DNA from 3 places in the Priestia sp. ABM2_011 genome. Region 2 is predicted to be linked to each of the others. Evidence: predicted binding sites of a transcription regulator. Region 2 holds the regulator's gene; each other region holds the start of a gene.
The links. The regulator Rex, encoded in region 2, represses fermentation and respiration genes when NADH is low (regulators of the CRP and FNR family bind a similar motif). The targets are predictions, from matches to a motif close to TTGTGAAATATTTCACAA.

Region 1 (11,022 bases), 2.7 Mb from region 2:
CAGCTTTTTCTTTTTCAGATGTGGTCAAAAGCACTTGACCATCAGAAGCAGCTGACACACCAAACGTTTCATTTTGATAAGTAGCATACGGAGCTACAAAAAACACTTCTTCAACAGCATCACGAGGAACTTCTTTTGTAAAAGTCGTGTCATTGTATGGAATGAATCCATTTGCTACATCGCCTTTATCATAGCTAATCAGCTTTACACACCCGTTTTCCGTTTCATAACATTCGTAGTCTCGTTCATTATATGCTGCATACAAACCTTTTCGAATCATAAAAAACATTCCTTTACATTGGTTTAGCAACCGCTGGTACAAATCGTTTTTCTTCTGCCACGTAGGTAGCTAAAAGTACTTCTTCCTCATTTACCACTTGATATAGTTCCGCTCCGTTTGCTGGTGGATAATAGTTATCAAATTTGAACTCTGGAACGGTTTCCCCGTTTCGAAATCCTGTAAACCCATTAAGCGTACATGGAAGTCCATAATTATTACTAATTAATCCCTTTTAGTAGGTCTCAAAAATAAAACACACCATCTAAAATAGATGGTGTGTGAAGTATAGTAAGTAATTAAGAAATTTGTTTAAGTTCTGATGAGAGTTTTAAAAACTCTTCTTTATTTTTCATCAATAGCGTGCGGTCGATTTCTTCTTTTAGCTGTGCTTTACGAAATTCTGCAATCGCCTTGTCTAAAATCATCTCAGCGAATAATGCATCAAGCACCTTTCCGTTGGATTTTTGCGGTGAATTAAGTAAATTCTTTTTCATAAGAAATCAACTCCTTGGCTTTTTTATAATATAACACAAATATTCTGACTTTTCAATCATTTAAACCAAGTATTTTACATCTATTTTTTTCCACATAAAAAGGCCGCCCTTTTGTTATAAGGCGCGGCCTTTTATTACGAATCTGCGGCTTTTTCTTTTACTTCCGCATAGTAGTTTTCATATTCAATAAATTCAGGAGCTTGATGAGCTGCCATGATACCGTGGTAACTGATGTCTAAGCCCACTTCTTCTTCTTCTTCCGTAGATCGAAGCGGAACCACCAAGGAAATAACCTTTAACCCTATCCACGTCGTAACAAATCCCCAAGCGCATAGAGCAATTAATCCGAGAAGTTGAACACCTAATAACGTCCAGCCCCCTCCTGTAAACACACCGCCGTCTGTAGAAAACAAGCCCACAGCCAACGTGCCCCATATTCCCGAAGCAGCGTGTACAGGAAAAGCTCCTACAGGATCGTCGATTTGACGTGCTTCGAGCCAGTTTGTAGCTGCCATCATTAATAAGCCAGATACAGCTCCAATAAAAATAGCAGATGGTGTGTTAACAAAAGCGCACCCGGCCGTAATGCCAACCAGTCCGGCAAGCGATCCATTTATTACAGAAGGTGCATCTGAACGGTTGTAGCGAAATAAAGTATAAAATAAAGTAGCTGCTCCGCCTGCTGCTGCTGATAACATTGTGACAATAGCAATGTGACCAATTCTAACGTCAGTGGCACTTAGCGTACTTCCTGCATTAAACCCGAACCATCCAAACCATAATAAAAAAGCACCAACTGATGCAAGCGGCAAATTGCTTGGAAGAGAAACAGAACTAATTCCATTTTTCGTGAACTTCCCTTTTCTCGGTCCAATCATTATTGCAGCTGCTAAAGCTGAAAAACCGCCAAGAGCATGGATAACTGCCGAACCGGCAAAATCAAGCATTCCTAGCTTACTAATCCATCCGCCTCCCCAAATCCAGTGGCCGGCTATAGGATAAATAAATGTAGTCATTAAAATCGCATATAAAAGGTATGCGCGGAAATTAATTCGTTCTGCCACCGCTCCAGAAACGATAGAAATGACCGCAATAACAAACGCACATTGAAACAGCCAAAATGTTTCAAGCCCAATTGGAATGTCAAGGTGCGATAAATTACCTGAGAGCGCAAAACCGCTTTTACCGACGATTCCGCCTAAATCATCTCCGTACATTAATCCAAACCCAATTAAATAGAAACAAAGCGTTCCTATTGTAATATCAGCGAATACTTTCATAATAATATTGACGCTATTTTTATATCGGACAAAACCTGCCTCTAGCAAGGCAAAGCCGCCTTCCATTAGCAAAATCATCGCCGCTGTTAATACAACCCACGTCGTATTTATACCTAAACTTAGTTCATTAACACTCATATCCCAACGCCTCCACTGCTTTTTAGTCGTTTTATTTCTTGTACAATAGCAGGCGAAAGCGTAATTTCACTTGTTTCTTCATTTTCCGCTTTTATTAATTCAAGAACTTCATGAAGTTCTCGCATTTGTGCTTTAAGGTGATCAATTTTTTTAAAGCGTTCCTTTACGTATACCATATACTCGACCGCTTGATGCTGACTTAAAGGACGCCCGGTAAAAAATTTACGAAACGGTGATAGTGATTGGTACCAAGCTTCTTCAGCACGTTTCTTCTCTTCGTATTTACTAATTTTCGCTTTTATATCTTCTATTTCTTGTGCTTTAGCTTCTTTTAACTTCATTATAAATTCAATTAATTTTAATTGAGGCAATGTAATGACCACATTATGATAAAGTTCATCCACTATAACCATGTTATATCTCCTTACATAAGATGTTATATTTAGATTATATGTAGAACACTATAGTAAGTCAATGTAATTTTTTGAAAACTCTTTAAATAGTAAATGCGCCCTATCTTTTTACTACTTATAGAATATTAAGTTCGTATGTGTTGAAATATGACGTTATTTGTTTTATCGTAGGAAGAGGAATTATGTTAGTTCCCTATTTTAATTTTATTTACCTAGGCAATTATTCGCTTTATTTTTTATAAACTTTTATTAAACAAAGGGTTACGAGGTTCTTCACTTATTTTTTCAACGAAATGAGTTGATTTTATCTCGTATTAAAATTAAAATAGAATTATGTGCAAGATTTCACAACTTCACAATGTAGTTTGAAAGTCTAGCAGATAACTAGGAACTACATATGCAACAGTATCCAGCAAAGGAGGACTTTTCATGTCTCAATCAACTATTCAAAAATCAGCTGCAGAGGAAAATGCTGCTGTACAAACAGAAGCGGCGGTTAACAAAGGTCAAGCGGATGTGTTAGATCAATTGTTAAAGCCTGAAGTACAAGAAGCTCTTACTGTTCTTGTAGATAATTTACCAAAATTATCTGAAATGGTAACGGTGCTTACAAAAACTTACGACGTTGCGCAATCATTATTAACTGACGACGTATTAAAAGAAGATCTACTTGGTGGAGTAAAAGAATTTATCGAGCCAGTAGAAGGAACAGTAAAAGGTCTTGCAGCTACTGCAATCGAAGCAAACGATCGTGCAGAAGCAAATGCTTCTAATTCAATCGGTTTATTCGGTTTATTACGCATGCTTAAAGATCCACAAGCTCAAAAACTATTCCGCTTTGCACAAGCGTATTTAGACATTACAAACGAAAAACAAAAATAATTTTCATTAAAAAGTGTGGACGGAGGATCGACTATGTCAAAACATATTTTAATTTTAGGCGGCGGTTACGGTGGTTTATTAACTGCAATGACAGCTCGCCAACACCTAAGTGCGGATGAAGCAAAAATTACAGTAGTGAACCGTTTTGCTACTCACCAAATCATTACAGAATTACACCGTCTAGCTGTAGGCGGCGTTTCTGAACAAGCGGTAGCTTTACCACTTGATAAATTACTTAAAAACTACAACGTTGATTTAAAAATTGCAACGGTAAAAGAAATTTCACCAGATCAACGTGAAGTATCTCTTGAAGATGGTACAAAGTTAAGCTACGACTACCTTGTTACAGCTTTAGGTAGTGAAACTGCTTACTTCGGTATCCCTGGTTTAGAAGAGCACAGCTTCGTTCTTAAATCAGTAAATGATGCAAACCGTTTACGTGCACACGTAGAAGCTTGTATCGCTGAATACAGCAAAACAAAAAATAAAGCTGACGGTACAATCGTAGTTGGCGGTGGCGGATTAACAGGTATCGAACTTGTTGGTGAATACGCTGACTTAATGCCAAGCCTATGCCTAAAACACGGTGTGGATCCAAAAGAAATTTCTCTATACTGTGTAGAAGCAGCTCCTACAGTTCTTCCAGGCTTCCCTGCTGAATTAGTAGAGCGTGCTCAATCAAGCTTAACAAAACGTGGCGTTACATTTGTTACTGGTACACCTGTAACAAAAATGGATGCTACAACTGTTGAACTTAAAGACGGCAGCAAAATTGAAACAAAAACAATGGTATGGACTGGCGGAGTTCAAGGTAACTCTGTAGTTGCTAACTCAGGTATCGAAGTAAACCGCGGTCGTGCACTTGTAAATGAATTCTTACAATCTACATCTCATAAAGATGTATTCCTTGCTGGTGACTCAGCGGTTGTAATGGGTCCAGAAGGTCGCCCTTACCCACCTACTGCTCAATTAGCTTGGCAAATGGGTGAAGTTGTAGGCGTGAACTTAGCAGTAGCTATTCGCGGCGGAGCAATGGAATCATTCGTTCCTGTCTTCTCTGGTACACTAGGAAGTCTTGGACGCAAAGATGCAATTGGTACAATCGGCGGAAACAAAACGCAATTAAAAGGTTTACCAGCATCACTTATGAAAGAAGCAAGTAACGTTCGTTACTTATCTCATATCAAAGGATTATTCGCATTAGCTTATTAATCCGTCTTAAAACGAAAGAGGGAAATTCCTCTTTCGTTTTTTTTTATTTACATAAGCCAAGAAATAAGAAGCGGCAGCGTAACCAGCGATAAAATAGCACTAATAACAAAAGCAGAGGCCGTTTCGTTTTCCATGCTTTCAAACCGCAAAGCAATCATCGCAGCTACAGCAGATCCAGGAAAAGCTACCAGTAAAATAGCTTTTGTCACTTCATCTGAAGACAACCCTATCCATACTGCAATTCCAAGCATAACGATCGGTTGAACTGCTACTTTTAAGACAGCGATCCCGAGCGCGCCTTTACTGAAGTTAATTTTTCCAATTCCAATCGTTACTCCTACCGCAAACAAAGCTGCTCCGGATGTGATACTTCCAATTTGATCAAGCATATCCTGTAACAGTTTAGGTGACTGAAAGCCGCAAAGCGTTAAAATCACTCCAATTAACGGGACGCATGCCAAAGGCTCAGATAGACCATGCAAAATAGAATGAACCGTTACTTTGAATAAACTTGTTTTCCCTTCCCCTTCTTTTCGTCCCCTTTGGCCAACGGTTCCCAAAATCGTTGCCAACGGATCTAAAATCGCATTCACCACGATTCCTGTTATAGCAATTGGAATCGCTACGGCGCCTGCACCGAACAATCCTCCGAGTACTGGAATGCCCATAAAAGCAAACGTTGGCTGAGCTGAGTTTAGAGCAAACATGGAAGAAGAAGTTAACGTATGCTTCCCTGCATACTTCACGATGAGCAATATAATGAGATAAAACCCTACAATTCCTAAAATCAGCGCTACTAAAAACGGCCATTCGTCTATGAGTGTTTTTCTTGGCGTTGTTGTTACACCTACAAATAAGTGTGCAGGAAGCGCAAACTTCGTTACTAATGTGTTGAGCCCCTTAGAAGTTTGCTTATCAAATTTTTTAAAGCGCCCTGCTAAATAACCAAGCAAAATGACAAAAAAGATGGGCGCGAGAATGAGAAAAATTTGACCTATGCTCATTTATCATTCACCTCATTCATTTTTTGCCTTAACCGGTTTATAAACAGGCTGCCATACCGCTGCTTCTACAAGTTCAGTTACATTTTTTTCGGTAACAGTCGCTACGTTATCTTTTACAGCAGCATCGGCAACTGCTACAGCAACCGCTTTTGATACTTTTTGAAGATCTTTAATGTTGGGAAGAAGCGTATCTCCTTTTGTATCTGTTTCTGCTATACGCGCTACTGCATTGGCTGCTTCTGCAAACATAGATTCAGTAAACTTTTGAGCGCGAACCACAATGGCACCTAAACCAAGACCCGGAAACACAAACGCATTATTAGCCTGTCCGATTTCATAAGTGTTCCCGTTATATTCAACGGGTTCAAATGGACTTCCCGTTGCAATAAGCGCTTTTCCTTCCGTCCATTTTATAATATTTTCCGGAACAGCTTCAGCAAGTTTAGTTGGGTTGGAAAGCGGCATGATAACGGGGCGCTCTACATGTTTGGCCATTTCTTTAATGATTTCTTCGGTAAAAGCATCCGTGACGCCTGACGTTCCAATTAAAATGGTAGGTTTCACTTGTTTCACAAGCTCCAACAGTGAAATTTTATTTTCATCGCCCTTTTCCCATTCTTTAATCTCTTCATTTTGGCGAACATATGGCTGTTGAAAAGGAGCTAAATCTTCCATATCTTCCGTTAACAGACCTCTGTAATCATATGCCCAAAAACGATCATATGCTTCTTCTTCAGATAACCCTTCAAGCATCATCGCACTATGAATACGATCAGCATTCCCAATTCCAGCAGATCCCGGTCCAAATACAACAACCCGCTGATCTTTTAAAGGCGTACCTGTAATACGGACGGCTGTTAAAACGGCTGCAAGAGTAATTACTCCCGTTCCTTGAATATCATCATTAAATGTTAAAATTTTATCTCCGTATTCTTTCATAATGTGACGCGCATTAATATTCCCAAGATCCTCCCAATGAAGAAGCGCTTTAGGAAACTTGGCCGTTATTTCTTTTACAAATTGAGCGATAAAACGATTATAGTCTTCTCCTTTTACTCGTTCATGACGATTTCCTAAATACAAAGGATCTTCAAGAAGCTTTTTATTATTGGTCCCCATGTCAAGAACAACAGGCAGTACGCGGCTTGGGTCAATTCCTGCTGCAGCTGTGTAGACCGCTAACTTTCCAACTGCGATATTGATCCCTCCTACTCCCCAGTCCCCAATTCCTAAAATACTTTCTGAATCCGTGACTACAAGCAAATCAATATCTTCGCTGTCGAGCCCTAAGTTTTCAATCGCCTCACTTAATCTGTCCGCTTCATTTACGGATAAATATAAGCCGTCAGGACGATGGTATTCATGGCTGTATTCTTGAATAGATTGACCTACAGTAGGCGTGTAAATAATGGGAAGCATTTCACTTAAATGATCGGTTAATAAACGATAAAACAACACAACGTTCCGGTTATGCAGATCATTTAACGAATTATTTTTTTGAAGATCATTCGGTGCTTTTTTGAACTGCTCATATGCTCTTTTTGCCTGCTCTTCTAACGTTAAGACCGTTGGAGGAAGAAGTCCCTGCAGATGAAGCTCTTTTCTTTCTTCTTCAGTAAAAGCAGAACCTTTATTTAAATAAGAAGTGGATAAAACTGATTTTCCTTTTAGTGAAGTTGAAATTGACCCATCTCTTTCTACTTTATACGCTCTCATGTTTTTACCTCTTTTCTTGAACAATTAGATAGGGTTAGGTTCAGCAAAGAGATATATTTTTAACCATTTATTTTTAATGAAAACAAAAAAGAGATTGAGCCATAACTACATCAATCCAATCTAAAGACGACCAAACGGTATAAATGAAATCTACGTTCAACCTAACAATAAAAAAATCCGAACGATTCATCGTTCGGATTTTCCTTACACGAAAATACGTTTTTTACACCATGCTATAGTCTTCGTGCTCACTTTCTGAGTAATTAGGCGGCTGTATATGGGAAGGCACAAGACATTCATAGCTTTCCCCTTCTAGCCTATCCTCTAGCTCTTGTTTCGCTTGACTAATCAGCTCTTGATTTTCTATCATTTCAATCGCCGTAGCCGCAATGGCTTTTCCAGCTAACAACATCGCATCGTGAGCATACTCTGTTTTCCCTTGAGCAACAGCTTGCCATGTATGAAACGGCGTAGCATAAGCCCACGTTGCGGTCACGCACTGTGCAGTTGGAACATTCCAGCTAACGTCTGCGACATCGGTTGATCCCGTCATGAAGGAAACATTTTTAGACATAGGAGCAATTTGGTTGAAGACTGGATGATTTGCTAAAGCTCTGTCTAGCAGTGAACCGACTTGTTTTTTTGCTGCTTCTTTGTCTTCAGCGGATGTAGACTCGTAAATAGCTTTGGCGAAAGCCATGTCTTCTTGTTTCACTTCAGCCAAATTTATCTGCATCATTTGCTTATGCATCAGCTGCTCCATTGTTTGATTTGGAATTAGATTAGCGCAGGCTCCTTGAATTTCCTGTTCCACTTGTGTTTCAGTCATTAAAGCCGCTCCCTTTGCAATTTTCACAACCCGTTCATAAAGTTCTTTTACTTGAGATGGCTTCGGAGCACGAATTAAGTACATGACTTCCGCTTCTGCTTGAACAACATTAGGAGAAATGCCTCCGCTGTTTGTAATGGCATAGTGTACGCGCGCTTCATCTATCATATGTTCACGCATATAATTCACACCAATATTCATCAACTCTACAGCGTCTAAAGCGCTTCTGCCAAGGTGAGGACTAGCAGCTGCATGACTGCTTCTTCCTTTAAATTTAAAAGTTGCTTGCATAACCGCATTCGATGACGTATGCATGACACCATTAACGGTAGCCGGATGCCACGAAAACGCGATGTCTACATCTTGGAAAAATCCTTCTCGTACCATATACGTCTTTCCGTAGCCACTTTCTTCAGCTGGACATCCATAGTATTGAACGGTTCCCGGAACATTTTTTTCTTTTAAGTATTCTTTGACTGCAAGCGCAGCTGCTAGTGAGCCTACGCCAAGTAGGTTATGTCCACACCCATGGCCATTTCCATTTTTTTGACTGGATCTGCTACTGCACACTTATCTTTTTGACTCAGCCCGGTAAGCGCATCATATTCACCAAGAATAGCGATAATCGGATAACCGTGCCCGTAACTTCCAATAAAACCTGTTTCAAGGTTAGCAATATGTGTACGAAGCGTAAACTCTTCTTTTTCTAACATGTCGCAAATTAGCTGTGCCGACTTATACTCTTCAAACCTCGTTTCTGCATATTCCCATATTTGATCACTGATTTGAGTTAGCTCGTGTCGCTTTTGTTCAATAAGTTGTTCGACTTTTTTGACAATACCCATGAGACACTCTCCTTTTTCCCTTATTATTTAACAGCATTTTGTGCGTTCACTACCACTTTTGCAGGTCGAATCGAAAACAACGAAATAGCACAGACAAGAGCGCAGATAATTAATAAAGCAAACGCTGCATTATACGACCCGCCAAACGATTGTACTAAAAAACCAATAAGCATTGGTGTTAATACGCCGGCTGCTTGAGCCCCTGTATTAATAAAACCATTTGCTGAACCGACCACTGATTCAGGCAACATTTTTAAAGGAGCTGAAGCGATTAAAATCACATTAAATGAAAACAGTAAAGTTACTGCGCTTTGAAAAACGATAAACATGCCTACGCTAGGTGAAATAGCCATTAAGCAAAGAAAAACGCCCATCAGTAAACCAAAAACCGCCGCTATCATCTTGTCTTTTCCATCTGGAAGCTTATCTAAAATAAAGCCGCTAACAAACATTCCTATAATGCCTACAAATGCTGGGATAGCGGAAAGAAAACCGATGTCTGTTAAATTCAAATGTCTTACTTCGGCTAAATATGTAGGCATCCACGACATGAGCCCCCAGTTAATAGCGTAAATACTGAAATAGGCAATAAATAAATTCCAAATCATCGGGGTTTTGATAATTTCTTTTAATGTCATCTGCTTAGCAGGAATAGCAGAAGCCTCTCTTTTTTCCCCCTGCTGCTTTTCTTTTAGTAAAAAAACAAACAGAACTGTAATAACAAGCCCGATGGCTCCTATGATATAAAAGATACTTCTCCAGCTTATCGTTTGCATCAGCTGCGTCGCTAGAATCGGTGTCACCACGCCCATGATCGTACCTGACGATAACAAAAAGGACATGGCTCTACTGCGTTCTTGCTGAGGAAACCACCCTGCGATTCCTTTTGACGCAGATGGAAAATAGCTCCCTTCCCCTAATCCAAATAAAAAGCGAATGATAATAATAGAAGCAAAAGACCAGGCCATTCCGGTAAAAACTGTAAACAAAGACCATAAAAGCACGGCAATTGTAATGACTTTTTTAAACCCAAAGCGGTCTGCCAGCCACCCACCAGGTATTTGCATCAGTGCGTATCCTGCAAAAAAACTGCTTAAGATGATACCTGTAGAAGAAGCATTAAGGTGTAGATCTTTCGAGATATCTAAAATAGCGTAATTAATAATAAAACGATCTAAGTTTCCAAGCGACCAGCCTAAAAATAATAAAAATAAAATGATGTATTTCCAGTTCGACCTTGCTAGCATAAATGCACTCAACTCCTTTTTATTCCATTTAATGTAATGTTTTGTAACAAATCGATTCGTTACATAAATATTAAAAAATTCTGACTATTTTTTCAATGTGCATTTCTATATAATAAGAACTATAACTATGTATTTTTTTACATTAAGTAGTCTATAAGGGGTTGTTAATATGAGTGATTTATTAGCTAATATGAAAGGTTATCTTACATCTATTATTAAAAACAGTTCTTATCAAATTTGGACAAGTATTGATTCTGCAAATTTTAACATGATTTTTTCCAGTTCTTCATGCTCATCCCTGACTTACACGCCTTCCACTAGCCTACATAACGGCAGTGATTCCTTTCAAAAGCATATCGCATATGAAGAGTTCGAAGAAATTTACTTATCCTTTCCAAACCGGTATGCGTTTGTTGTTCGCATATTTGCTAAGCATGACTGGACACCACAACAAATAAAGAAGCTATCCGCTAACTTTTCTCCTTATGTGCTGCAAAAAAAGCTAGAGCGGCATGAGCACATTTTGAACGTACTTATGAAAAGCATTAAGGAAATCTCGCTTTTACAAGACTCTGACTATCTATTAACAAGAATTCTAGAAAATGCTCTTTCAGTTATTTCTGTTGCGGATATGGGCGTGCTGTGGATGTTTGATTCTTCCACTGAATTTCTTTTGCCTCGC
Region 2 (10,760 bases):
GCAAGTTTTGCTAAGCGCTCTTGTAATTTTTCACGGTCAAACTCTGAAGTTGTTTCTTCAAGCTGAGCTTTGATTTGGTTTACGCGTGCTAGGATATCTTCTGCGTTTCCTGCACCGTTTACAACTGTTGTATTTTCTTTTGTTACAACAATTTTAGAAGCGCGACCTAATTGATCGATGCCTGCTGTTTTTAGGTCAAGACCAAGCTCTTCAGTGATTACTTCTCCGCCTGTTAAGATCGCAACGTCTTGTAGCATTGCTTTACGACGATCACCAAAACCAGGAGCTTTAACAGCTACGGCTGTAAATGTACCACGAAGTTTGTTCACAACTAATGTTGCTAAAGCTTCGCCTTCTACGTCTTCAGCGATGATTAATAGAGGCTTGCCTTGTTGAACAACTTGCTCTAATACCGGTAAGATTTCTTGAATGTTACCGATTTTTTTGTCTGTGATTAAGATGTATGGATCATCTAATACAGCTTCCATTTTATCTGAATCAGTTACCATGTAAGGAGATGCATATCCACGGTCAAACTGCATACCTTCTACCACTTCTAATTCAGTTGTGAAACCTTTTGATTCTTCAAGTGTGATAACACCGTCGTTACCAACGCGCTCCATTGCTTCAGCAATTAATTGACCTACTTCTTCGTCAGCTGCTGAGATAGCCGCTACTTGAGCAATTGAATCTTTACCTTGAATTGGTTTAGAGATTGCTTTTAGTTCTTCAACCGCTACAGCTACTGCTTTTTCCATACCTTTACGGATACCCATTGGGTTAGCACCAGCCGTTACGTTTTTAAGACCTTCTCTGATCATTGCTTGCGCTAAAACTGTTGCAGTAGTTGTACCGTCACCAGCAACATCGTTTGTTTTGCTAGCAACTTCGGCTACTAATTTAGCACCCATATTTTCAAATGCGTCTTCTAATTCGATTTCTTTTGCAATTGTTACACCGTCATTTGTAATAAGCGGTGAACCGAATTTCTTTTCTAATACAACGTTACGACCTTTTGGTCCAAGCGTTACTTTTACAGCATTTGCTAATGTATCTACACCACGTAGCATTGCGCGACGTGCTTCTTCGCTAAATTTAATGTCTTTTGCCATGTTCTTTGACCTCCTCAAGATGTTCTTAATAATCTATTTTTTACGTATGATAAGTTTGTGGTTAAAATTAGCCGATTACAGCTAAAATATCGCTTTCGCGTAAAATTAAGTATTCAGTACCTTCGTATTTCACTTCAGTACCCGCATATTTTGAGAAGATGATACGATCGCCCGCAGCTACTTCCAAAGCTACACGCTCACCGCTTTCTAATACTCGGCCTGTACCAACAGCAACAATTTTACCCTCTTGTGGCTTTTCTTTTGCACTGTCCGGTAACACGATACCGCTTGCTGTTTTTTCCTCAGATTTTACAAGTTCAATCACTACGCGATCACCTAATGGCTTTAACAAGTGAAACAACCTCCTCAAATAATATGTTTGCATTTTTATTAGCACTCAACCTCAACGAGTGCTAACACAATTATTATATTAAAACAAAGTGGGTTTTTTTTGCAAGTATTAAACAAAAAAAATTTAAAATTTACGACAACTACATATAATAGTCTTAGGTTTCGACGATTTTGAGAAATAAAGCATTCTTTTCTCTGTTCAATAATATGTATGTTACAATACGAGCAAGAAGAAATTACTAACTTTACAGTACTTCTTCGACATATATACATAAAAACCTTTTAAAGGAGTATAGAAGATTGGAAAAACGTTATTGGTATGTTATCCTCACCTACATCCTTATGCAGTTTTCAGGAGTTGTTGGTATACCGCTGTTAAAATTAACAGGAATGTTTGATGACTATCCAGTTCGAACAGCGAATGTCATGCTTTTGACTTATTGGACTATCATTAGCTTTATCCTTGGTTTACTTATTGTCTTACTGCTGCTGCGCCGTGACATGTCCATGCGTATAGAACATGCTGGAAAAACGATTGCTGTTGTCTGGTCAGTCCTTGGGGTGTTTCTCGCTATGGCTGGTCAAGCTGTAGCAGGTATGATTGAGCACGCTCTTGGCATTACCCAAGTATCTGAAAACACACAAAATATTGTTAATCTTGTTAAAGCAACGCCGTTCCTTATTGTCGTTACGTCTGTTATTGGACCAATACTAGAAGAGATTATTTTCCGAAAGATTATTTTTGGTTCTCTTCACAAACGATACAATTTCTTTATCTCTGCATTTATTAGTTCCCTTATTTTCGCTGCGGTACACTGGGATTTTAAACATTTACTTGTGTATACAGCTATGGGATTTGTATTTGCATTCCTTTATGCAAGGACGAGACTAATTGTTGTACCTATTATTGCTCATGTTTTGATGAATACAATCGTTATTTTATCTCAAACTATTTTTGCAGATAAAATTATAGAAATGCAAAAACAAGCAGAACAAATGCAGTTTATTTTTGGAGGCATGTTTTTATGAAGAATATCCCTTTAACACGAGGGTTTATTTATATTATTATGGGGATTTTATTCACCTACTTGGCAATTCAAAATGCTCAGGAAACCGTTTGGAATTTCCCCACAATCTTATTTGCACTCGTAGCCGCATTCGATTTCAGGTTTGCGGTTCGCATCTTTATCTTGCACTACAAAATTAAAAAATTGCAGCAGCAATATAAAAATCAAGATGATTCATCTAAATAAAAAAACCACTGTTTCAGTGGTTTTTTTACATACTAACATCTTCTCTTTCTTGCTCTGCTCTTGCCTTTAACACTTTGCGATACGAAATGCGGGAAATAATGATACTGATTTCATACAAAATTAAGAGCGGCACTGTCACCATCATGTGCGAGAGCAATTCCGGTGGTGTAATAAGTGCGGCAATAACTAGCAGTACGAAATAGGCATATTTTCGAATTTGAGATAAAAACATAGGCGTTATAATTCCTAATCTCGTCAAAAACATTACGACGACAGGAAGCTGAAACAACAGGCCAAAAGGCAGTGTGAGCTGCATTAAAAAAGAAAAGTATTCATTAATGCCAATTACTTGGTTTACATTCAGCTCATCAGAAACGCGCGTCATAAAATCGACGACAAATGGAAACAACACAAAATAAGAAAAAGAGACACCGCCGATAAAGAGAAAAATGGAAACAGGAATATATCCAAGCGTTACCTTCCGCTCTTTTTCATATAAACCAGGACTAATAAATGCCCAGAGTTGATACAGTGCAACAGGAGCTGCAAGTACACAGCCGATAATAACAGCAAATTGCATATAAATCTTAACTGGATCTGTTAGCCTAAATGCATTCATCGTTAAATTTTTTGCCTCATCAGCATGCTGTAAATAGACAATGACCTTATCCGCTATAAAAAAGCCGCCAATTGTGGCAATCACAAAGAAAAATAAAACAATTAAAATGCGTTTTCGCAGCTCTCCTATATGATCATATATTGACATTTCTTGTTCGGTCATACTATGATCACCCTTTTACTCTTTGTCATCTACTTGACGCTGTTTATCTTTTTCACGATCTTCTGATGCACCGCTAGCGGCATGCTTAAACTCTCTAAGCGTTTGGCCCACTGATCTTCCTAGCTCCGGTAACCGTTTCGGTCCAAAAATAAGCAGTGCTACAATCGCAATAATAATCCAACTGCCTGCTCCAATCCCCATATTCCCACTCTCCTTATTAATTTAGACTTAAGGAAATCGTAACACAGTCCGCCTTATTCAACAGGATAATTTTTCAAAAAGTAGACAAGCGACTGTAATTCTACAGCAAGATCAATATGATGGAGTCGAATCTCATCCGGTACGTTCAAGCGTGCAGGAGTAAAGTTTAAAATTCCTTTAATTCCGCAACTCACTAAACGATCAGTAATTTGCTGAGCAACAGTGGCAGGAACGGTTAAAATCGCTACTGAGATGTCATCACTCATATAATCTTCCAATTGGTCAAGATGATAAACCGGCACGTCGCCTACTTTCGTACCTACTTTATCTTCTATCACATCAAAAGCGCACTCAATTTTGGTGTTATTATTTTTAATAAAATTATAATTTAAAAAGGCCGTTCCTAGATTCCCTACGCCAATCAGTGCTACTTTCGTTACTTCATCTTGGTCTAACGTTTTACGGAAAAATGTAAGTAAATAATTCACATTGTAGCCGTATCCCTTTTTTCCTAATGCACCAAAGTAAGAAAAGTCCCGACGAATAGTAGCAGAATCCACTTTCACTGCCTCACTTAACTCCGCTGACGACACACGCTGTTTACCCGAAGCATGCAAATTTTTCAAAAAACGATAATAAAGCGGCAATCGCTTAGCCGTTGCTTGTGGTATTTTTAATTGTTCAGTGTTCACGTTGTACCCCCTCAGTTCATGTATGTCATTACTAACATTTTCAAGTCATATTGCATTACCTTTCACAAAGCATCAACCGCTTTGAGGTAGCGCTTCCAATTCTCTCTCTTTTCTCTTGTTTTATATATACTCCGCTTCACACCTCGACGGCTTTTGTCTATTCAGCACTCCTTAAAGTCGGTATGTAGAACGAAGCAATTAGCCCTTCAAAGGATCGGTTTGTTAGTCATGACGGATTTTTTTACATCCATCATAGATAAGTTCAGAGATGCACTTATCTCTTATCTTAACATAGTATCCTGTATAAAATGTGCAGGTAAAATCATTTTATTTCATGAATCAAAACATTCGCTTCATCATTTGTCCTTGTCCCTCTACAAATTACAAACGCTTGTAGGAAGAACTTGTAGTTAAAAATATGTTAAAATACACTATGGATATACTACTAGAGGTGAAAAAATGATTATTCTACAATTGAACGGTATTACAAAATACTATGGGGCAGAACCCATTTTATCGAATATAAAGTTAGAAGTACAATCAAAAGACCGCATTGCCCTAGTGGGACGAAACGGTGCTGGTAAATCAACTTTATTAAAAATTATTGCTGAGCAGCTTTCCTATGACAGCGGAGAAATTATTAAACCTAAGGGTGTTTCCATTGATTATATGGGACAAGATACAGTTCTTGAGTCAACACTCTCCATATGGGAAGAAATGATGACTGTCTTTGCTCCATTAAAGAAGATGGAAAAAGAATTACGTACGCTTGAAACGAAGATGGGTGATCCAGACATTTTTAATGATTCAGTTCAATACGAAAAACTAACCAAAGAGTATGATCAGCTTCAAGTAACGTTTAAAGATTTAGGCGGCTATCAATATGAAGCGGATACACGATCTATTCTTCACGGTTTCCGTTTTTCAAACTTTGACTACAGCACCCCTATTTCCTCCTTAAGCGGTGGACAAAAAACGCGCCTAGCTCTTGCAAAACTGCTTTTAACAAAGCCTGATTTGCTTATTCTGGATGAGCCTACCAACCACTTAGATATTGAAACTTTAGCATGGCTGGAACAGTTTCTGCAAGGGTATGAAGGAGCTATTTTAATCGTTTCACATGATCGTTACTTCCTTGATAAAGTCGTAAATCAAGTGTATGAAGTCGTACAAAAAACAACGGTGAAGTACACGGGCAACTACTCTAAATACCTTGTACAAAAAGCAGAGCGATATGAAAAAGAGTTGCGTCAGTACGAAAAGCAGCAAGATGAAGTCGCAAAGCTGAATGATTTTATTCAGCGAAACATCGCCCGCGCATCGACTACAAAACGTGCGCAAAGCAGACGTAAACAGCTCGATCGAATGGAGTTAATAAATCGACCTAACGAAGGCGAAAAATCAGCTAGTTTTTCGTTTGAAATTGAACGTCAAAGCGGAAATGAAGTCTTAAATCTGGAAGATGTGTCTATCGGATATGATGAAAACAACTATGTCGTCCAAGAGGCAAACCTTCGCATTAAAAAAGGGGAAAGCCTTGCGTTGGTTGGTCCTAATGGCGTGGGGAAATCAACTTTATTAAAAGGCATTGTGGATAAACTCAGCTTCAAGACTGGAACCATTTCCTTTGGCTCAAATGTAATGGTTGGTTATTACGACCAAGAGCAAGCCAATTTAACGTCTAATAAAACCGTTTTAAATGAACTTTGGGATGACTACCCAGCCAAACCTGAAAAAGAAATCCGTACAGCGCTTGGAAATTTTCTGTTTTCAGGTGATGATGTACTGAAAATCGTTTCCACGCTCAGCGGTGGTGAAAAAGCACGTTTAGCTCTTGCGAAGCTTATGCTTCAAAAAGCTAACTTCTTAATTTTGGATGAACCTACTAACCATCTTGATTTAGATAGCAAACAAGTACTCGAGAATGCGTTAATTGATTACCCAGGGACTCTATTATTTGTTTCACATGACCGTTATTTTATTAATCGTATTGCCAATAAAATAGCAGAGCTATCTCCTGAAGGAGTAGAAGAATTTCTTGGAGATTATGACTATTATGTAGAAAAGAAAGCAGAAATAGAGGAAATCAAAGAATTAGAAAATATAAAAGCAAACGAAGAACGTACGGTAAAAGTAGATAAACAGTCCTATAAACAAGATAAAGAACAAAAGAAATTGATGAGACAGCGAACGCGCCGCATTGAAGAAATTGAAACTGAAGTAAACAAATTAGAAGCCGCCCAAGCGGCGAATGAAGAACTTCTTTGTTACCCTGAAATTTATCAAAATCACGAAGAAGTATCAAGATTAAACGGTGAAAATGAAAAAATTTCTTCACAGTTATCCACATTAATGGAAGAGTGGGAAGAATTACAGCTGCTTCTAGAAGAGTAGCCTATATTTTTGCGTATCTATTCATCCTATTTACTTGTTCATGCGCTTAATAGCAAGCTTTATCCACTCTGTGAATAAATAGTGGATATCTGTCTGATTTTCATAATTAAAACTTGTTGATAACAGGTCCGTGTACTGAGTGCACGGACTTTTCCACATAATTATCCACAGTCAATTCTAAATTTATTGAATATTGTTGATAAATCATTTTTATCCACAAAAAAAGACGAATGAGAAATAAATCTCATTCGTCACTTACTCTTCCAAGTCCAAACCGGGGTTTGCATTTAATGACATATCTGAACGTTTTCCTTGAGCAAATCGTACGCTTGCTGCTGCTCCAATCATTGCGGCATTATCCGTACATAGAGATAGCGGCGGGATAATAAGCTCAATATTTGATAGGGGTTCAAATGCCTCTTCTAGCGCTGCTCTAAGCCCTTTATTAGCAGCAACTCCTCCTGCTAATAAAACTTGCTTAACGTTATATTCCTTTGCAGCTTTAATCGTTTTAGTTACTAACACATCAATGACACTCGCTTGAAAGCTAGCAGCAAGTGTTTGTGGAAGAATCTCTTCACCTTTTTGCTTCGCATTGTGGACAGTGTTAATAACTGCTGATTTTAATCCACTGAAACTAAAATCATAGGATCCTTCTTCTAGCCAAGCACGCGGCAAATCAATTAATGGCTCTCCTTCATGTGCAAGGCGGTCAATATGAGGTCCGCCTGGATATGGAAGGTTTAACGTGCGGGCTACTTTATCGTAGGCTTCTCCTGCTGCATCATCTCTTGTTTCACCGATCACTTTAAAATGACCGTGACTTTCCATGTATACAAGCTCCGTATGCCCGCCAGATACAACTAGCGATAAGAGCGGGAATTCTAGTTTTTTGATTAGCTGATTTGCGTAAATATGTCCTGCAATATGATGAACACCAATTAATGGCTTTTGATGTGCAAATGCTAGCGCTTTGGCTGCATTTACGCCAATAAGAAGTGCTCCCACAAGCCCTGGTCCTTCCGTTACAGCTATTGCATCTATATCTGCAAACGTCAAGTTCGCTTGATTTAAAGTTTCTTCAACTACTACTGTAATTTGTTCTACATGATGACGAGATGCAATTTCCGGTACGACACCGCCAAATCGTTTATGGCTTTCTATTTGAGAGGCCACCACATTGGCTACAATTTCATGACCGTTTCGAATCACAGCTGCTGCTGTCTCATCACAGCTTGTTTCTAATGCTAAAATTAATTGATTTTCATTCATAAATTCACCCACATAACTAATGCATCCTCATTGTTATCAGAATAATAATTCTTACGAATACCTCCAGGTTTAAAACCTAGCTTTTGATACAATGATTGTGCAATATGATTAGATACCCTAACTTCTAATGTCATTGACGTAGCACCTAGTTTTCGAAGAACGTCCATCACGTTGCGCAGCAGCAATTCACCGAGTCCCTTGCCTCGGTAGTCTGGCAATAGCGCAATGTTGGTTACATGTGCTTCGTCAATAACAATCCACGTTCCGCAATAACCAATAATATTTTCCCCTTCTTCCATCACAATGTAAGTTGAAAATTGATTATTGGTTAACTCATTTTGAAATGCTTCTGCACTCCAAGGTGTCGTAAAAGACTTCTCTTCGATTTTCACTACTTGATCAATATCTTTAACTTCCATTAAACGAAACTTAATTGTTAGTTTCATGTTATACCTTCTTTTATCCTTTTTGCTGTGAAGCAAGCCAGTTGGCTTCTGCTTCAGCTAAACGAATGTAGTTCGGAACAAAAGTATGCACAGACTGCGGCTCTTTCTTCATTCCTAAGAAAGCCAATTCACTTGGTCTTGGGTTAAACTGCTGAACATGGGCAAATACAGCTTGTTCACTCAACACTTCTTTTAACGCCTCTTCATGCATGGAAAGATCATTGCCTATGAATAAAATAGGTTTGTTGTATGACTTTAAATGTTCCGCCCAGTCCTTATTAATAACAAGTCGATCACTTTCAACTTCTACAAGACCTCGTTCGTTATTCCATTCATATAGTCCTGTATAAAGCTGCTGACGGCGCGCATCAAATAACGGAGCAATATATCCATCAAAATAACGACCGTTTGCTGCTAGTGCCTCAAGGCTAGATACACCTATTAAAGGAATATTTAAAGTCCAAGCAAGTGTCTTGGCAATGGTAACACCAATGCGTACACCGGTATAGGACCCGGGACCGTGTGCCACTGCAATACGGTCTAGCTCGCTTGGCGCAATATCACAATCTTTTAACAAAGATTCCACAGCGTTCATCACACGAACAGAGTGATTCTTTTTTAGATTCGTAATAATTTCTCCAATTACTTTGTTTTCTTCAACGACAGCAACACCCATGACAAAATTGGATGTATCAATGGCTAACATTTTCATCTTTTAAAAAGCTCCTTACATATTTCAACGTACCGACTGCCTATCGCTTTTACAAGGATTTTACGAGTCGTTTCGTTTTCATGGTAAATATTGATTTGAATATATTCATTAGGAAGCTGCTCTTCAATCAGGTGAGCCCACTCCACGACCGTCACGCCATCTCCTTCAAAATACTCATCGAACCCTAGGTCTTCAAATTCATCCCCTAGACGGTACACATCCATATGGTAAAGAGGAAGGCGACCGCTTTTGTATTCTTTAATGATAGTAAATGTCGGGCTATTCACATTGCGTTCAATTCCTAAGCCTTTAGCTAAACTTTTTGTGAATGTTGTCTTTCCAGCTCCCAAATCGCCTTCAAGCAGCAGCACGTCACCAGCTTCTAATAAAGTTGCTAGACGAGCAGCCAGCTGATTAGTTTCATCAGGAGACGTAGACATAAACGTAAATTCATTAATCTCTGTCATTCATTCAGAACCTCATTTCAATCTGTATATATATATTGTAAACGTTGTGGACTATACATATCCAGTAAGAAATCCAACAATCTTTAACATCGCAATTCTACAAAGAAATTTCTTTGTATATAAAAAATTCCTTAGGATTGCTCCTAAGGACGGTAAAGTTTTATATAAAAATGGTTCAAACAATAAAAAAGACGAAACACATTGTTTCGTTTCTAAAACATGGCGGTCCCGACGGGAATCGAACCCGCGATCTCCTGCGTGACAGGCAGGCATGTTAACCGCTACACCACGGGACCATGTTGGTTGCGGGGACAGGATTTGAACCTGCGACCTTCGGGTTATGAGCCCGACGAGCTACCGAACTGCTCCACCCCGCGATGATAAAAAAGCAAAATAAAAATGCCTAGCGATGTCCTACTCTCACAGGGACAAAGTCCCAACTACCATCGGCGCTAAAGAGCTTAACTTCCGTGTTCGGTATGGGAACGGGTGTGACCTCTTTGCCATTATCACTAGACATTTATATGAGATTATTCTCTCAAAACTAGGTAACAGATTGCTGAGTAAAGCTTACGCTTTTAAAGTTTGGTTAAGTCCTCGATCGATTAGTATCAGTCAGCTACACATGTCGCCACGCTTCCACCTCTGACCTATCAACCTGATCATCTTTCAGGGATCTTACTAGCTTACGCTATGGGAAATCTCATCTTGAGGGGGGCTTCATGCTTAGATGCTTTCAGCACTTATCCCGTCCACACATAGCTACCCAGCGATGCCTTTGGCAAGACAACTGGTACACCAGCGGTGTGTCCATCCCGGTCCTCTCGTACTAAGGACAGCTCCTCTCAAATTTCCTACGCCCACGACGGATAGGGACCGAACTGTCTCACGACGTTCTGAACCCAGCTCGCGTACCGCTTTAATGGGCGAACAGCCCAACCCTTGGGACCGACTACAGCCCCAGGATGCGATGAGCCGACATCGAGGTGCCAAACCTCCCCGTCGATGTGGACTCTTGGGGGAGATAAGCCTGTTATCCCCGGGGTAGCTTTTATCCGTTGAGCGATGGCCCTTCCATG
Region 3 (11,022 bases), 3.4 Mb from region 2:
GTACAAGAATTCTCAGTAGCAGGATCATAATCTCTAAATAAAGAAGTGACCTGGATATCGAATAATAGCTCCACTTTTTGCTTTAGCATTTTTTTATATTTAGTCGACAAAGCCGCATCAAGAGACATCACTAATTCTTTATATTCTTCACTGAGGGCGTCTAGCGCTGGCATTCTTTTTGATTGAGCTAGTATAAGAATTTTATTATCAATAATATCTATTTTTTGAGTATTCACGCCTACATTAAAAATTTCTTGGCTAATTTGAGTATACAAAGTAGCTATCTTCTTTTTAGAGATCGGCTCCATATGCTTCACCTTTTTCATTGTTAAAAATGTAGTTTTATTATGTTGTTTTCACTTGATTAGCGTCTTTTGACCAGCTGCCGATAAATTCAGGCTCATTATAGTCAAAGAAATTGGTTAAATTCTCATGGCGGTTATCAATAAAAAGCTGATTGGCGACTTCTGATACGAGCTTCGGTATCGCATATTTCAGCCCTGAAAGAGCGGAAGCAGAAATTCCACAGCTAATTAAAGCAGAATAATTAAAAGCAAAAAGGCCATATACCATTTTTTGACCTTCCCCATTGCGATTTGAAAAAGCAAAGCCATTACTAAGGTAAGGGTGGGCATCCAATACTGGATTGGCAATTTCATGCGGTGCTTTGTAATGATCGCTCCAGCGGGCGATGTGTTTTTCAACAAGACGTAATTCTGGACGAAGAGCCGGATCTGTTAGAAGGCCTGTGCTAATAATTAAATAGTCAAATGTAAAGACTCCCTGAGGAGTTGTTACAACTGCTTTGTCCTGTTTTCCCTCAACATCGAGCCACGGTGCATGTACGTGCAAATGAAAACCTGGCCATGAGGAAGCGCGTCCAAATGTATCATTCGTAGGCGGCTGATTGTATTCGAAAAAATGAGCCATTACTTCATATTTTTCAGCATCTGACAGAGCATGAAAACGCTCAATCATTCCTGAAGCTTCCATTTGTCTGATTGGATTAATACGCGGAAGTTCTTTTCGTCGAACAAATACATGAGCTTCAGCAACTCCTTCGGAAAGCGCATAGTTGGCGTTATCAAACGCCGAAGCTCCTCCTCCTAAAACAGCTACTTTTTTGTTCTTCAACGTAGTAAAATCAATCGTTTGTGAAGTATGAGAATAAAGATGAGGCGGCAATTTTTCAGAAATCATAGGCGGGACATGCCACTCTCCTCCTCCTTGAATTCCTGTAGCTAGTATAACTTTACGTGCCATCAGTGTAGGACATGCAGCTCCATTTCCTTCAATATGCAAGCGATGAATACCTGTTTCCGTCGGCTCAATCAACGTTAATTTTATTTCATTTGCCACAGGAAGGTTAAGAATACTCCGGTACCAGCGTAAATAATTCATCCAGTCTCCTCTTGGAATTTTGTCAAGAGCTTCCCAGCCCTCTGAGCCAAATTGTGCTTCCCACCACGCTTGAAACGTAAGCGAAGGCATACCTAAATCGATAGATGTTAAGTTTTTGGGCGTTCTCAGCGTAATCATTCGTGCATACGTTTCCCACGGACCTTCTAAACCCGAACGGTTTTCATCAATAACAAGAATATTTGACACGCGTTGTCGCAGCAAGCCAAAAGCCGTTCCTAAACCGCTTTGACCTCCTCCAATAATGATTACATCGTATACGTGTCCACTTTTAGGGATAATTGGCTGTACTTCTGTTGGTTTCCTGAAAGAAAGGTAAGAAAGATCGGTTTCTACTCTTTTATTTAAAGCTTCTAAGCTCATCGTTATCTCTCCTTTCAATAAAGTTTCTCCGTGATAAAAAAGTTTATTTTATATCTAACATAAAATGATAGGTTTTATAACATCATTTGATTTATATTTATATTATCACTTTTGGAATATGATTGTATCTCCATTCTCTCTAAAGTTTTTTTTGCAAATTGTATAAAATCACTAATATAATTTTTTATATCTTATGTATGAAAGCATATTTACATTGTTTAAAAGGAAAAAACCATTACAAAGGTTAGTGAAGAAAGCTTTTCTGACATCAAATTTAAGGAAAACATGTGCGAGTTTGTGACAGTTATTTGTTAATTATGCTCTACTACTTGACTATCGTATTCATCAAATCTATAGTCATAATTAGTAACTCAACAAAGGGAGTCAACGTATGAGAAATTTATTTAAAATAACAGCTATATTTACAACGATTGTTATGTTTATTTTAATGATTGCCGGCAGTCTGGTCACAACCACAGGATCTGGATTAGGGTGCGGAAACGAGTGGCCATTGTGTAACGGGCAGTTAATACCTGAATACGCAGTAGCAACAATGATTGAATATACGCATCGTTTGATTACCGCATTTGCAGGTCTTCTTGTTTTAGCATTTTCTATTTGGGCTTGGATTCGTTATCGCAGAAACCGTGAAGTGAAAATTTTAGCGATCATGAGTATTGCATTTATCGTTATCGAGTCGTTGCTCGGGGCTTCTGCCGTTATCTGGCCTCAGTCAGCTGAGGCGCTAGCCCTGCATTTCGGTCTTTCGCTTATTGCGTTTACCGGTGTATTTTTACTTTCAATATTTGTTATTCAAAAGGACCGTTCGGATCATTTTATTAAAGGAGCCGTTACAGGCAAATTTAGATGGCTCGCATGGTTTACGCTTATATTTACCTACTGCGATATTTATTTAGGTGCATATGTGCGTCACAAAGGTGCAAGCTTAGCGTGTACAAGCTTTCCGGCTTGTTATGGCAACACTCTTATTCCAAAGCTATCAGGAACAACAGGTATTCACTTTGCCCACCGATTTGCTGCTCTTGTGCTGTTTGTTCTTATCATTTGGATTATGGTATCTGCTATCAAACAGTATAAAGAAACTCGCCGTGATATTTACTACGCGTCCATCATTGCAGTTGCTTTAACCTTTGCTCAAATATTTAGCGGTATCTTTGTTGTCATGTCTCGTTTAAATGTCTTTGCTACACTGTCTCACTCGGCGTTTATTACAGCTTTATTCGCTACGCTTAGCTACATTTGTGTACAAACTTTAAAAGGTAAAAGACGATAAAACCAAAAAACACGTGCAGTTATGAACTGCACGTGTTTTTTGGTTTAAGCTAGTTCTATTCCGCCTGTAATTCCGTAAACTTGAGCTGTTACGTAGCTTGCATCCGTTGAAGCTAAAAATACGTATACATTTGCTAACTCTACCGGCTGACCAGCACGCTGCAAAGGTGTATCTTGTCCAAAGCTTGGAATAGCGTCGCTTGGCTGCCCTCCAGAAATTTGAAGCGGCGTCCAGATAGGTCCTGGAGCAACGGAGTTAACGCGAATACCTTTTGGAGCTAATTGCTTGGCTAGTCCGCGAGTGAATCCGTTAATGGCAAACTTTGTAGCTGCATAATCTAATAAATTAGGACTTGGGCTATAGCCTTGTACAGAACTTGTGGTAATAATAGAAGCACCTGCCGGTAAATAAGGCAGCGCTGCTTTTACGGTCCAATATAAAGAGAATACATTTACTTCAAAAGTTTTGCGCAGCTGATCCGTTTCTAAATCAGCAAGATCTTCTACTGCCTGCTGTTTACCTGCTACGAGCGCTAAAACGTCTAATCCATCTAATTCTTTATAAGCTTTTTCTACTAGCTCCTTGCAAAAAGATTCTTCGCCTACATCACCAGGTATGAGTACTGCTTTTCTGCCTTCTGCCTCAATAAGCTTTTTTACTTCTTCTGCATCAGCTTGCTCTTGTGGCAAGTAATTAAGCGCAACGTCCGCTCCTTCTCTTGCGTAAGCGATAGCTGCTGCTCGGCCAATACCTGAATCCCCACCTGTTACAAGAGCTTTTCTGCCTTTTAATTTACCTGCACCTATGTAACTGTTCTCCCCGCAGTCTGGGATGACGTTCATTTCTTTTTGTACACCAGGCGGTTCTTGATACTGCTTTGGATAGTCTTCATGGAAATATTGAGTTAATGGATTATTTAACTTTGACATATTCGTCACTCCTTTATAAATCAACCTTAACCAACTAAGGAAAAGTTTTCTATATACTTGTTCTTCCCCTCTTCTTCTTTCATAAACATGTTTGATGTGCTCTACTATCCTCACCTTTCTTTCTGCCATTCCCCTTCAATCAACAGCTGGATACATGAAAACTACATTCACCATCACAATAAAAAAATCCGAACGAGTCACGTTCTCTCTTGAGAACCTTGACTCCTTGTTCGGATCTTCTTTTAACTAAAATACGTTCCCCCCCTCTTTAAATAAATGAAATAGTGAGAGCTTTGTATTTTGCTGTGCACAACAAGTTTTATTTCTCGTCTGTGCCTGCTACTCTGTTAGTTCTACTTGTAAAGGCTTTGATTCCTCTTCAGCTTCTTTAGGGGTGCGAACGATTAACACATCACATTTGGCATAGCGCAAAATATGCTGAGATACACTTCCAATTAAGATACGCTCTACCGCGTTTAACCCGGTTGCACCGCATACAATTAAATCAACGTGCTTATCGGGAGCAATTTTTTTAGATATTTTTGTTTTAGGAGAACCGTGTTCAATTAAGGTTTCGACTTTCGTTACTCCAGCCTTAATGGCTAGGTTACTATAGTTGGCTAAAAGTTCTTCAGCAAATTTCTCTGCATCTTGAAAGCGTGTATCGGTATAAAATGCATAAGGTGATGGACTTAACGCCTGTATATCGATAACGTGACAAATTATCAAATGAGCGTTATTTTTTTTCGCACTGTTAACTGCTTTTTTGAATGCCCACTCCGCTTCTACAGAACCGTCTACTGCTACGAGGATGTTACGATAAGCCATATTCATCATAATCTCTCCTTTAACATTCGTTTATAAAGAACTTTCTTTGCTACACTTTTATTGTACTTCTTGCGCAAGCGAAAGTATGTGATTTTTATCACAAGTTATAGAAATTAATAAAAAATAGAGCCGTGTGGGGGCACGGCTCCATTTTTATTGAACTTGAGAGTTAAAAGTCATTATCCAAACAGATCCTGCTACAATCGTAATAACAAAAACGATTCCAAGTATTAAAGCCATCACATTATAACGAGGCTTTTCTCCGTCTTTAATATGCATAAAGAAAAACAATTGAACAAAAAATTGAAGCACGGCCATTCCTAGAATGCTAGCTAGTAATATATTTTTAGCAAGTACGTGGTTTAATACCAGCAGCAGAGGAATAATGGTTAAAATAATCGAGAAAACAAATCCGATTGTATAAGCTTTTAACGACCCGTGGTTCTCCATCTACATCACCCCCATTAAATACACAACCGTATAAAGGAAGATCCAGACAGCATCAAGAAAATGCCAGTATAAGCTGATAATCGTCACTTTTCGTTTTGTTACAGAGGTAATTCCGTATCGTTTTAACTGGATTGTAATTGAAATCATCCAAATGATTCCGACCGAAACGTGCAGCCCGTGTGTACTAACCAGCGTGTAGAAAGCCGTAAAAAATGCGCTCGTAGAAATGGTTGCTCCTTCGTGAACCATTGTTTGAAATTCATGAATTTCAAGTCCAACAAAGCATACACCTAAAAGCAGAGTTACAATTAGCCAGCCAATTAAAGGCTTTATTTTTCCTTTGTGCATGCTTAACACGGCCAATCCGCTTGTAAAGCTGCTCGTTAATAAGATAAACGTTTCAGAAACAAATCCTGGGACTTCAAAAAATTCCTTTCCTGTAAGGCCTCCCGCAGTATGATTAACAAGAACGGCATATGTAGCAAATAATGCTCCAAATAAGATACAGTCCGTTACGAGGAAAAGCCAAAAACCCATAACTTTGATTTCATCATCATGTTCATGGTGATGTTCTTCGTGATGCGCTGTCGCATATGCCATGTTACCCGACCCTCCCTACTGAATCTTCTGTATGTCGAATTTCATCCACGGGAATATAATAGTCCGAGTTGTATTGAAAAGAACGGGCTAGTAAACAAGCTCCTACTCCTGTCAAACCGAATATCGCTACCCATACCCAGTGGAACGTTAAGCCAAAACCAGCAATGAACCAGAAAACCGACATGATAAATGGAATACCTGAATTCTTAGGCATATGAATTGGAGAAAAAGCCGCTGTTTCCTTCGCTTTTTTCTTTTTTCTTTCTTCTTTTATCGTCCACCACGCATCTTGCCCGGTTACTGTTGGAATCACTGCAAAATTGTAGTGCGGCGGCGGTGAAGGAATGGACCATTCTAATGTACGGCCATTCCAAGGATCTCCTGTTACATCTCGTTCTCCGTACTTAATGCCATGAAGAATCTGCCATGCTTGAAAGATAAACCCTATGCCCATAAAGAAGGCTCCCACTGTAGAGATAACGTTCAGCGGTCCCCATCCCATGTCAAAATCGTACGTATAAATACGGCGTGTCATTCCCATAAATCCTAATGCATATTGAGGCATGAAGCATACGTAAAAACCAATATTCCACGTCCAAAACGCCCATTTACCAAGACGGTCATTTAACTTAAAGCCAAACATTTTTGGCCACCAATAGTACAAACCTGCAAAAAAGCCGAATACAACGCCTCCGATTAATACTTGGTGAAAGTGTGCAACTAAAAAATAGCTATTATGATACTGATAGTCTGCGGGAGCTGCTGAAAGCATAACACCGGTTGCTCCTCCTACAACAAAGCATGGGATAAAAGCAATTGTCCATAGCATTGGCTGAGTCATTTGAATACGGCCGCGGAACATCGTAAATAACCAGTTGAACACTTTAACACCCGTTGGAATTCCGATAGCCATCGTCGTAATAGCAAAAAACACATTTACATTAGCACCTGCACCCATCGTAAAGAAATGATGCACCCATGTGAAATACGATAGAACGCTAATAATCATCATTGAAAAAACCATAGATTTATAGCCAAATATCTTCTTTTGAGAAAACGTTGCAACAATTTCAGAAAAAATGCCGAATGCCGGAAGCACAACAATATACACTTCAGGATGTCCCCACATCCAAATTAAGTTAATGTACATCATCGGATTTCCACCGCCGGTCATGGTAAACAAGTGTCCGTCAAAGAAGCGGTCGACAAACAATAAAGCAAGCGTTACGGTTAATACAGGAAACGCGAAAATGATAATAATACAGCTTGCTAGAACAGACCACGTGAATAGCGGCATATGCATAAGTTTCATGCCAGGCGCACGCATTTTTAAAATGGTCATAATAAAATTAATTCCAGAAGCCAAGCTGCCAATACCTGATATTTGAATGCCCCAAATATAAAAATCTTGACCTGGTCCAGGACTGAACTGCATGCCAGAAAGCGGCGGATAACTCAACCACCCTGCATCTGGCGATCCTCCGATTACAAACGACAAATTGAAAAGCATGGCGCCAAAGAAAAATAGCCAAAAGCTTACCGCGTTTAAAAAAGGATAGGCGACATCTCTTGCTCCAATTTGAAGAGGTACAACAATATTAAAGAAAGCAAACATAAGCGGCATTGCCATAAATAGAATCATAATGGTTCCGTGCGTAGTAAAAATTTCGTTGTAATGATTAGAATCTAGAAAATGCCACTGAGGGAATGCTAGTTGCATACGCATCAATAATGCATCTACTCCGCCTCGAAACAGCATTAACAATGAAGAAAGCATATACATGATTCCAATTTTTTTATGATCCACCGTTGTGAGCCACTCACGCCATAGCCACTTCCATTTTTTAAGATACGTAAGAACAAAAATAATACCGGCTAGTGTTAACAAAATGGCGACATCTGCTCCATAAATCATCGGTTCTCCAGTCACAAAAAAATGAGCTGAAAAATCTTTTAATTTGTCTAACAACTTAGTTTCCTCCTTCCTGGTGCTCATGCTGTGTATGTGCTTGTTCTTCAGAAGACACATTCATAGTCTTCATGTCTTCATTTTTCATATGGTGATGCTGACTATAATATTGACCACCGTTTTTAATGACAGTTTCTTGGAACAAACCTTTAGGAATGGTAGAGTACGATTTCTCTAAAGAAAGACCGTGTTTTGCAAGACTGTTATAATCAGCTTTTGTTAAAGCTGGTGCTGTTTCTTTTACTTGCCTTACCCACTGATTAAATTCTTTTGTCGATGTAGATTTAACTTTAAAGTTCATATGAGCGAACCCTTCACCCGTAAAATTAGCACCTGAACCAAAATATTTTCCCTTGTGATTAGCTTGTAGCCAAAGCCCCATGGCCATTCCCGGCATTGTATATAATTGTCCTCCCAACTCCGGTACCCAAAAGGAATTCATAGGTGCATCTGACGTTAGCACGAATTGAACGGGCACATTCTTTGGAATGTTGACATAGTTCACTGTCGCAATATCTTGATCCGGATATTGAAATAACCATTTCCAGTCAAGGGATGTTACTTCAATTGTTAGCGGCTTTACATCTTTTTGCGGCGGATTTACTAAGTCATACGTCGTCTTGGCCGTAGCGAAACCTAAAATACCAATAATAATAATAGGGATGCCCCACCAAATAAATTCAAGACGCTTACTATCGTCCCAGTCTGGCCGATACGGAGCCTTGTTTCCAGGCTTATCACGGTAGCGTAAAACGATATACACAAGCAGCCCTAAAACAGGAATAACAACGATTGTGCATAAAATTATGGAAAAAATAATTAAATGGTATTCTTTTTGAGCCACCGCCCCCTGTGGATTTAAAATCAAATAACGACTATCACAGCCTGCTAAAAAAATTGTAATGAATACGGAGAGAACGATTAACTTGCCAATATGCATTGATTTTTGCTTTATCACCTAAGCTCAGGCTCCCTTCCTTTAAATCTCTGTACATAATAATGGTATATAAACGTTCATATTAGAGATGCATCTCAACAGATCAAAAGGCTAAAAACCTCCTAACATATTGAAGTTTGTCATGACATATTGCTTACTCCTAAAAAATTATCATGTTGTATGTTTAAAAGGTGTGATATTTCTCACACTTGAAGCGATTTTTATCTAGTTTAAATGGCTTTACCATAATTTCGTCACATATTTGGTTAAATGTGGTGTGAAATGCCTTGCTCCTAGCGCGTAGATTCTGATAAAAGTAAAAAAGCTCTTCCAGTTCTTATTAACTGGAAGAGCTTTTTGGGAGTAATGAAGTATGGAGCTTTATTTCTTACTAGTTTGTTTGCTTTACTTGCTGAAACATCCAATCAATCATTTTCTGATTCCGATACGTTGGAACCCATGAAGCATGGTCATACTTTAATTCTTTAGGATATTCCGTATATAGCGGATGCCCCCCAGATTTTTTGTGAATTCATTGCATCGTTATTTATATTTACGATAAAACACTCCTCATAAAAAAACTATATTTCTATTTTTAAAGAGGCTTATCACTATAGCAATATCCTTTAAAAAAGCTATCCACTTTCTTCATAAAGGTTACATATTAAAAACACCTAAAGATAGTTTAGGTGTTTTTGAAAGTTTTATATTCATCTTTCCTCTAAGCAAAAGCTTAATGGTTATATGGCCTTCTTACTCTTTGAAGCCTCTTGTTTTTTTCTCCACATATTTTCCATTTGTTCAAGAGTTCTACCTTTTGTTTCAGGAACAAATTTCCAAACAAATAAAGCAGAAAGTACACTCATTAAACCGTAGAAACCATATGTTAATCCTCCGCTATATTCCATCATCACAGGATACGTAGAGGAAATAAAATAGTTAGCTGCCCATTGAGCAGCTACGGCAATAGCTACAGCACGACCTCTAATTTTATTAGGAAAAATCTCTGAAATGAGCACCCAACAAATTGGCCCCCATGACATCATAAAGGAAGCTGTATAAATAATGATAAATACAAGCGTCCCTATACCAATGATGTTTGAAAAAGCCATGCTTGCTACACCGAACATTCCAATGGCCATTCCGATAGACCCTGTTATTAATAAAGGTTTTCTTCCCAAACGATCAACTGTCAAAATTGCAATTACTGTAAAAATAACATTTACTAATCCCATAATAATAGTTTGCAGCATAGAAGAACCTTTAGCTGCTCCCATGCTTTCAAAAATACGCGGAGCATAATATAGAGCTACATTGATTCCTACAAACTGTTGAAATACAGAAAGCAGTATACCTACAACGATAACTAATTTTCCATATGCCAATAATTTTCCAGACGAAACATTGGTAGAAATTGTTTGTTTAATATCTTCTAAAATTGATTTCGCTTCTGAAGACCCATTAATTTTAGTTAGTATGGCTAAAGCTTTTTGATCTTGATTCTGTATAGCTAAGTAGCGAGGCGTTTCAGGAACTAAAAACAAGAGTGATGCAAAGAGTAAAGCTGGAATAGCTCCTGAAGCAAACATGTATCTCCAACCCACATCATTAATCCATTCTAAGGTTTCCCCATTTGCAATACCCCAATTCACGAAGTAAACGACTAACATTCCAAAAATAATCATAAATTGATTGAATGATACCAATCTGCCGCGAATATCTGCCGGTGCAATTTCTCCTATATAGATGGGACAAATGGCTGATGCTAAGCCAACACCAATCCCACCTATAATGCGGTAGAAGTTAAAAGCTAGTAATAAAGAGAGTGTCGGTTCCCCTTTTGTGAAAAATAAAAACTCAGGATAAGAAGCTCCTAACGCTGAGACTATAAAAAGAATAGCTGCTAGTATAAGTGATTGTTTGCGTCCTAGTTTCGTCGCAAAATAACCAGATACCAATCCTCCAATAATACATCCTATCAAAGCACTTGATACAGTAACACCGTGTGCTAAAGATCCTAACCCTAAGCTGTCAATAAGATACACCTTTAATGATTCTTCAGCTCCAGATATTACAGCTGTATCATATCCAAACAGTAACCCTCCGATAGCGGCAACTAAGGTAATAGAAAAAATATATAATGAGTTTCGATTTTGTTTCATGCGTTGTTAAAAGCAGTTAGTTAAGAGTAACAGTAGAAGTTCTATTTCTAACTGAGTTCGCACTTATTTGA

Region 1: a site for Rex is predicted at 2,939-2,956, ahead of ACXAE4_RS14660 (DUF1641 domain-containing protein). Genes of this name have one in related genera too.
Region 3: a site for Rex is predicted at 8,981-8,998, ahead of ACXAE4_RS18575 (cytochrome c oxidase subunit II). Genes of this name have one in related genera too.

What each region holds. Positions count from the first base shown of each region.
Region 1 is NZ_JBSWUB010000001.1:2,705,494-2,716,515, reverse strand. It holds gene ACXAE4_RS14680 (hypothetical protein) at 1-280, opposite strand, end outside; gene ACXAE4_RS14675 (IDEAL domain-containing protein) at 577-774, opposite strand; gene ACXAE4_RS14670 (ammonium transporter) at 909-2,192, opposite strand; gene ACXAE4_RS14665 (hypothetical protein) at 2,189-2,605, opposite strand; gene ACXAE4_RS14660 (DUF1641 domain-containing protein) at 3,035-3,487, shown strand; gene ACXAE4_RS14655 (NAD(P)/FAD-dependent oxidoreductase) at 3,521-4,699, shown strand; gene ACXAE4_RS14650 (AEC family transporter) at 4,747-5,703, opposite strand; gene ACXAE4_RS14645 (NAD-dependent malic enzyme) at 5,716-7,419, opposite strand; partial or broken gene ACXAE4_RS14640 (M20 family metallopeptidase) at 7,643-9,093, opposite strand; gene ACXAE4_RS14635 (MFS transporter) at 9,117-10,340, opposite strand; gene ACXAE4_RS14630 (helix-turn-helix domain-containing protein) at 10,510-11,022, shown strand, end outside.
Region 2 is NZ_JBSWUB010000001.1:28,322-39,081, forward strand. It holds gene groL (chaperonin GroEL) at 1-1,112, opposite strand, end outside; gene groES (co-chaperone GroES) at 1,180-1,464, opposite strand; gene ACXAE4_RS00140 (CPBP family intramembrane glutamic endopeptidase) at 1,764-2,492, shown strand; gene ACXAE4_RS00145 (YdiK family protein) at 2,489-2,716, shown strand; gene tatC (twin-arginine translocase subunit TatC) at 2,742-3,497, opposite strand; gene tatA (twin-arginine translocase TatA/TatE family subunit) at 3,513-3,698, opposite strand; gene ACXAE4_RS00160 (redox-sensing transcriptional repressor Rex) at 3,752-4,390, opposite strand; gene ACXAE4_RS00165 (ABC-F family ATP-binding cassette domain-containing protein) at 4,850-6,784, shown strand; gene tsaD (tRNA (adenosine(37)-N6)-threonylcarbamoyltransferase complex transferase subunit TsaD) at 7,040-8,056, opposite strand; gene rimI (ribosomal protein S18-alanine N-acetyltransferase) at 8,053-8,502, opposite strand; gene tsaB (tRNA (adenosine(37)-N6)-threonylcarbamoyltransferase complex dimerization subunit type 1 TsaB) at 8,516-9,214, opposite strand; gene tsaE (tRNA (adenosine(37)-N6)-threonylcarbamoyltransferase complex ATPase subunit type 1 TsaE) at 9,211-9,681, opposite strand; tRNA gene ACXAE4_RS00190 (tRNA-Asp) at 9,902-9,977, opposite strand; tRNA gene ACXAE4_RS00195 (tRNA-Met) at 9,982-10,058, opposite strand; rRNA gene rrf (5S ribosomal RNA) at 10,083-10,198, opposite strand; rRNA gene ACXAE4_RS00205 (23S ribosomal RNA) at 10,267-10,760, opposite strand, start outside.
Region 3 is NZ_JBSWUB010000001.1:3,463,582-3,474,603, forward strand. It holds gene ACXAE4_RS18535 (Na-translocating system protein MpsC family protein) at 1-308, opposite strand, end outside; gene ACXAE4_RS18540 (NAD(P)-binding domain-containing protein) at 346-1,782, opposite strand; gene ACXAE4_RS18545 (COX15/CtaA family protein) at 2,174-3,076, shown strand; gene ACXAE4_RS18550 (SDR family oxidoreductase) at 3,121-4,005, opposite strand; gene ACXAE4_RS18555 (universal stress protein) at 4,345-4,839, opposite strand; gene cyoD (cytochrome o ubiquinol oxidase subunit IV) at 4,987-5,283, opposite strand; gene cyoC (cytochrome o ubiquinol oxidase subunit III) at 5,284-5,883, opposite strand; gene qoxB (cytochrome aa3 quinol oxidase subunit I) at 5,885-7,852, opposite strand; gene ACXAE4_RS18575 (cytochrome c oxidase subunit II) at 7,854-8,792, opposite strand; gene xylE (D-xylose transporter XylE) at 9,530-10,951, opposite strand.